DNA from 2 places in the Luteibacter sp. PvP120 genome. Region 1 is predicted to be linked to the other one. Evidence: riboswitches for the same ligand, from Rfam matches in the RefSeq annotation. Region 1 holds a riboswitch; the other holds the start of a gene.
What was found. Region 1 has a riboswitch for thiamine pyrophosphate ahead of thiC (phosphomethylpyrimidine synthase ThiC). Riboswitches for the same ligand answer to the same signal wherever they lie in the genome.
Positions count from the first base shown of each region.

Region 2: it holds a riboswitch for thiamine pyrophosphate, as region 1 does, so the genes downstream of both, ACVKN3_RS04825 (TonB-dependent siderophore receptor) here and thiC (phosphomethylpyrimidine synthase ThiC) in region 1, are expected to answer to the same signal.

Region 1 covers NZ_JBSRXP010000001.1:9,708-13,117, reverse strand. The annotation lists gene thiC (phosphomethylpyrimidine synthase ThiC) at 1-1,796, opposite strand, end outside; TPP riboswitch at 1,861-1,967, opposite strand; gene ACVKN3_RS00050 (DUF3761 domain-containing protein) at 2,143-2,448, shown strand; gene ACVKN3_RS00045 (alpha-amylase family glycosyl hydrolase) at 2,546-3,410, shown strand, end outside.
Region 2 covers NZ_JBSRXP010000002.1:207,273-210,682, forward strand. The annotation lists gene ACVKN3_RS04825 (TonB-dependent siderophore receptor) at 1-2,082, opposite strand, end outside; TPP riboswitch at 2,139-2,235, opposite strand; gene ACVKN3_RS04830 (phosphotransferase enzyme family protein) at 2,239-3,390, opposite strand.

The DNA.
Region 1 (3,410 bases):
CCGCCGGCCAGGAATTCCTCCGACTTCTGTGCCATGCCCTCCATGGCTTCCGCTTCGCGACGCAGGTCCTGCGAGATCTTCATCGAGCAGAACTTCGGGCCACACATGGAGCAAAAATGCGCCACCTTGTGCGCGTCCTTGGGCAGCGTGGCATCGTGGTGAGCGCGCGCGGTGTCCGGGTCCAGCGCCAGGTTGAACTGGTCCTCCCAGCGGAAATCGAAGCGCGCGCGCGACAGCGCATCGTCGCGCAGCTTCGCGGCCGGATGGCCCTTGGCCAGGTCCGCGGCATGCGCGGCGATGCGGTAGGTGATGACACCCACCTTGACGTCGTCGCGATCGGGCAGCCCGAGGTGTTCCTTCGGCGTGACATAGCAGAGCATGGCGGTGCCGAACCAGCCGATCATCGCCGCGCCGATGCCGGAGGTGATGTGGTCGTAACCGGGTGCCACGTCCGTGGTCAACGGCCCCAGCGTGTAGAACGGTGCCTCGCCGCACAGCGCCAGCTGCTTGTCCATGTTCACCTTGATCTTGTGCATCGGTACATGGCCCGGCCCTTCGATCATCACCTGGCAGCCGTGGTCCCACGCGATGCGGGTCAGCTCGCCCAGCGTTTCCAGCTCGGCGAACTGCGCCGCGTCGTTAGCATCGGCGATGGACCCCGGACGCAGGCCGTCGCCCAGCGACAGCGACACGTCGTACTGCCGGCAGATGGCGCAGATCTCCTCGAATTTCTCGTAGAGGAAGCTCTCGCGATGGCCGGCCAGGCACCAGCGCGCCATGATCGAGCCACCGCGACTGACGATACCGGTGACACGCCGTGCCGCCAGCGGCACATGGGCCAGGCGCACACCCGCGTGGATGGTGAAGTAATCCACGCCCTGCTCCGCCTGCTCGATCAGCGTGTCGCGGAACACCTCCCAGGTGAGCTTCAGCGGATCGCCGCCGACCTTCTCCAGGGCCTGGTAGATCGGCACGGTACCGATGGGCACCGGCGCGTTGCGCATGATCCACGAACGGATGTTGTGGATGTTGCGGCCCGTGGAAAGATCCATGACGGTGTCGGCGCCCCAGCGGGTGGACCACACCAGCTTCTCGACTTCCTCGGCCACGCCGGAGCTGACCGCGGAATTGCCGATGTTGGCGTTGACCTTCACCAGGAAGTTGCGCCCGATGACCATCGGCTCGAGTTCCGGATGGTTGACGTTGGCGGGCAGGATCGCCCGCCCCCGCGCGATCTCGTCACGGACGAACTCGGGGGTGACGACGTCGGGAATCTCGGCACCGAAGCTCTCGCCGTCCGCGCGCCGTTCCGCGGCATCGCTCAAGGCCTGTTCCCGGCCGAGGTTTTCGCGGAAAGCCGCGTACACCATCTCTTCGGTGACGATGCCGGCTTTGGCGAATTCGTATTGCGTCACCAGGCGCCCGGGCAGGCCACGACGCAACGCAACCGGGGCGGGACAGGCTGGCACCACGGCGTCGGCGCTGAGGTTGCCGTTGTCTTCGGGCCGCACGTCGCGACCGTCGATGCGGACCAGGTCACGGGCCGCCAGCCAGGCTTCACGCACGGGCGGCAAGCCACGAGCGAGATCGATGCCCGCTTCGGCATCGGTGTAGGGGCCCGAGGCGTCGTACAGGTTGAGCGGCGCTTCGCGGGGGTCGCTCAGCGTGACCTGGCGAAAGGGAACGCGCAGGTGGGGATGACCGGGCGGGGAAAGATAGACCTTGCGCGAGCCCCGTATCGGGCCGGTGGTCACGGTCGCGGGCGCATCCGCGTTGACAGGCGTGTTCGAAAGCATGGATCTCTTCTCCTGGAGGATGGGAGACCCGGGGCGACGATAAACAGGGGTGCACGCCCCATGGCGTGCCTGGCATTCCCGTCCCTTCGCCGGCATGACCCGGATCAGGTTCGAAGGGTCCGGCCGCTGCCATCTCAGCCCTGCCATCGCAGGACACCCCTCGGAACGGGTCAGAGCCTACCCAGTTTCGATGGAAGGGAACAAGTGCTTGCCGCGGCGGCGTAAGCACCGCCGACCTGCAGGTAAATACGGCACGTCGTCACAAGAACCAGCCCTCCGCGGCGCGCGCGGCATGGTGCTTGCTCGTCGTTCCGGGCGGAATCACCGCCCGACCAAGGAAATGCCAATGCTTGCCCGTCTACTGCTGTCCCTTGCCGCCGCCGCGCTTTTCGCCACGTCCGCGCTGGCCCAGCAGGCCGTTCCCCAACAGGCGCGACCTTCCTCCTATCACCGCGCCGCACCGGGTGCCGCGTTGGTCGAGGACGGCTATTACACGAACCGGGACGGCATCCAGGTGCACCGCCCCACCCACACCACGAACGACCAGCCGCCCGCTGGTGCATCCGCACAATGCGGCGACGGCTCCTTCAGCTTCAGTCTGAACCGCCGCGGCACCTGCTCCCATCATGGCGGTGTGACGCGCTGGCTCTGATCGCGGCCTTGCAATCGGTTGCACCTAGCGGCACGATCGAGGGCTACGGCACGGGCCTCGCCTGAATCGACAGGCGCCCGGGGCCGACGGAGTAGCGATGAGCATGTTGTGCGACGCCGCGGAAGCCGGTGCGGATGCGTTTCACGAAGCGTTGGGCGGGACGCCCCGGCAAGGTCGGCAGGCAAGCGCGGAGGTGATTCGCCGTCTTTATCGGCTGCTGGAGGCACTCTACGGCCGTAGCGAAGGGTTCGCGGACCACTTCGCCGATTTTTGCGATCGCCTCGGCCACCTCGCCAACGCGCGCCCCGCGGCCCTGCGTGCCCGTGACGAACGACGCGCCGTGCGGCCCGACGGGTTCCTGGAGGAACGCCCCGTGGCCTATATGGCCTACGTGGACCGCTTCGCCGGGGATCTGAACGGCGTGCGCTCACGCATACCGCACCTGCAGAAGCTGGGCGTGACCTACCTGCACCTGCTTCCGTTCCTGCGCGGGCGCAATGGCGAGAACGATGGCGGCTTTGCCGTGCGCGCGTTCGACGAGATCGAACCGCGGCTGGGCACGATGGCCGACCTGGAAGCGCTGTGCACCGACCTGCATGCGGCGGACATCATGCTGTGCTCGGACCTTGTGTTGAACCATGTCGCGGACGACCATGCATGGGCACGCGCCGCCGCTGCGGGCGACGCGCAGTACCGGGACTATTTCCACATCCTGCCCGACCGGCAGGCATGCGACGCCTACGAGGTCGGGCTGGACCAGGTGTTCCCCGAAGCCGCGCCGGGCAACTTCACCCACGTGCCGGCCATGGGCGGTTGGGTCTGGACCACGTTCTATCCTTACCAGTGGGACCTCAACTACGCCCACTTCCCCGTGTTCGCCTCCATGGCGGAAACGATGCTGGGCCTGGCCAATCGCGGCATCGACGTGTTTCGCCTGGACTCCGCGCCGTTCCTGTGGAAAC
Region 2 (3,410 bases), on a different contig from region 1:
GTTGAACACGTTGTCGACATTGAGGCGCCAGGTCATCGCATGGCCGCCGACGGCGGTGGTATACCGCAACCCGGCGTCCACCACGTGGTACGCCGGCACCCGGGTGGAACCGTCGGGCGTGGCCACGTTGCTGCTGGCATAGCGCCAGCCGCCCAGGACGGCGAGCCCGGGCGCGAAGGGCAGGCTGTAATCGGCATACACGGCGGTGCGCCACCGCGGCACGTTGACCACCTGGTGATCTTCGTAGGTGGGTGCACCGGTGTTTTCCGCGCGCGCGCGGATGACGTTGGCACTGGCGGTGATCCGCAGGCGATCGGTGACACGGCCGGCCAGGTTCATCTCGATGCCCGTATGGACCTCCTGCCCCTGCTGCACGAAGGTGAAGCCCTCCGCCGTGCCGTCGGGGCGCGCGAACTGATAGGACTGGCGAATGCGATAGAGCGCGGCCTGCAGGTCCAGGGCATCGTTCACGGCGTACTTGATGCCGGCTTCCGCCTGGCGGGAATGCAGCGGCGCCAGCGTCGTGCCGCCGTTGGAGGTCCAGTACGGCGCCTCGCGGCCCAGCGAAAGGCCTTCGCCATAGCTTACGTAGGTGGTCAGCGGTGCGGTCGGCTGCCACAGCACGGCGGCCTGCGGCAGCGTCTTCGTCTGGCGGGTGGCACGCTCCAGGGCGCCGGCACTGTCATACGCCCGCTCGTCCAGCCGGACCAGGCGCGCGCCAGCCAATACCTGCCATTGCTCACCCAGGTGGACCCGGTCGATCGCGAACAGCGTGCGCTGCCAGCTGGTCAGCCGGCGCACCGAGGCGCCGGGCTGGTTCGGCGAGGGATCGAACACGGGCACCACCGGATCGTCGATGTTGGCGGTGCCCACGTAATCGTAGACGTAGGGACGCTGGTCGACGGTACGCCGGAACGCCGTGGCACCCAGGTTCACCTCGTGGTCCAGCGCCCCCGTGGCGAAACTGCCCGTGACCACGCCGCGCACTTCGTCGTTCTGCCGCGTGTCGTCGGGGCTGCGGAAGTCGTAGACGTCATAGTCGCCGTTGGGCGCGAAGAAATAACCCGGCGTGGCGCCCGAGGCGCACGACGCGGCGTAAAAACAGCCATAAGCGAAAGCGACGTTGTCGTCGATCGCCGTATGGCTATGTCCTGCCGACACCTGCGCGTTCCAGGTGTCACTGAACCGGTAATTGAAGCGAAGCGACGTATTGCTCGAATGGATGCCGACCGGGCGCTGCCATGGCTGGTAACCCAGCAGCCGCGTGCGATGCGGCTGCGGCGGGATATCGGTACCGCCCAGCAACTGATAGCCGGAAACCGAACGACCGCCGCTGGTCTGGTAGTCGGTATCCAGCAGCAACGTGGCCCGGTCACTGATCTTCCAGTCCACGCCGATCGAGACGAAACTGCGCCGGGCATCGGTGTGCTCGACCACGCCGTGGGTCTTTTCGTTGGCGGCGTTGACGCGCACGCCAAACGTGGGCGTGAACCATGTACCCAGGTCGAGTGCCTGGTACGCGGAACCATGCGAGTCGGTGCCTAGCGTCAGCGTGTGGACCTCGGCCGGACGCTTGCTGACATAGTTGATCAGCCCGCCCGGCTCGACGACGCCGGCCTCCAGGCCGCCGAGGCCCTTCAGCACTTCCACGCGCTCCTTGCCTTCCAGCGCCTGCAACTGCTCCGCCGACATGATCATGCCGTTGAAGCGGAAACCCGTGGCAAGGTCCAGCGGAAAACCGCGGATGGACACGTCCTGGTAGTAGCCGGCCGGCGCGTAGTTGTCGTTGATGGCGGCGTCGCCGCGGACCAGTTCGCTCAGCGAACGCGGCTGGCGATCGTCGATCTGCGCGCGGGTGATGACGGTGATGGCCGCTGGCGTGTCGTGCAACGTGGCACTGCCGAAGCTGCCGAAGGTATCCAGCTGCGAATCCGCTGCGCGATACCCGTCCGCCGTGTTGGCGTGCACGTCGACTGTGGGCAAGGTGCGCGCCTGCGCGGGCGGCGCGGTGTCGTCGGCCGCCCATGCCGACGGGGCGAGCGCGATCAGGGCGAGGGCAAGGCGGGTACGGGCAAGGGTCATCGTCGTCTTCGTGGGCAGGAACGAAGCGACGGCGCACCGCGCCGCCCGCAAGGACGTCCGTGGTGCAGCAAGCTCCCTACGCCGGTATTAACCGGGTCAGGTTCCAAGGGACTCTCTCAGCCCGGCATTCGCCCGGCACCCCCGCTTCTAGAACGCCTATTGAACCACGAAAGCACGATCGGCGTGGCGCAGGGCCTTGAGCAGCGCCTGCCCTTCATCGCCGGCGAACCACCGCGCATGACCCAGGAGGAACGTGTAGTAAGCCACGTCGGCATGGTCGCGGCGGCGCGTGACGCCTTCGAAATACTCCACTTCGGAGAGGGCGAAATCCACGTGGACCACCGGCAGCACGTCGGCGAGCACGGCAAGGTCGTCCGCGCCGAGGGGCCGCACGGAGCGGTAACCTTCCACGAGGGCCAGCGCCAGGTCGGTACGCGCGATCGCCTCCTGCCCCAGGTCGAGCCAGGCGATGGCATTGCGCTCGATGGCGGTGGCCAGGTCGAACAGGGCGAAGGTGCGTGCGCAGAGGCCGAAATCCAGCACGTCGGTGATCCGTGCCTCGTCGCCGGCGTCACTCCAGCACAGGTTGGACACGTGCCAGTCGCCATGTGTCCACAGGGGGGGCTGGCGGGCGATCCCGGCGGCAGAGCGCACCTGCCAGGGCTGGAGGGCCGCCGCGATCTCGCTGCGCCAGTCGCGTTCGTGCAGGTAGGCCGCCAGTGCCGGCCGCATCGGCAGCTGGGCCGCCAGCGTACCCAGCGCATCCCGTGCGCCGAGGATGTCCGCGCGGGCCACCAGCAGCTGCGTGCCCCGCTGGGGCGCGTCGAAGCCCTCGGCGGCGAGGTGCAGGCGGGCCAACATGGCGCCGGCGACCCTTGCGTGTGCGATGCCGCCGATGGGCGACCACGAGAACGCATCGCGGTAGACGTCCGTGCCGGTGGCGCATCGGTGCACCTCGTAGACCCAGTCGCCCTGGGCGACGGCGGAGTGCCCCGCGGCGTCGGCCAGCACCGCCGGCACGGGTATGCCCCGTGCGCGCACATGCCCGGCGAAGCGATGTTCCTCGCGCAGCGTAAGGACGTCACGTACCCGCCGGTGATGCCGCTTGACGAAGACCTCGCCGCCCGCCGTGGCGACCCGGGCCGCCGCGGACAGCGGACGTGGGCTGTGCCAGAGGATGGGGCCCGTCGCACCCAGCGCCGGATAGCCCACCAGTACCGACGAGACCTCGTCTGCAGCCAGGGGCGGCCAGTCGGGAACCTGCTGGTCGCCGGCCAATCCATGGGTGAAATGCGCGTCGTCGATCATGGGTCCAGTGTAGCGATGGG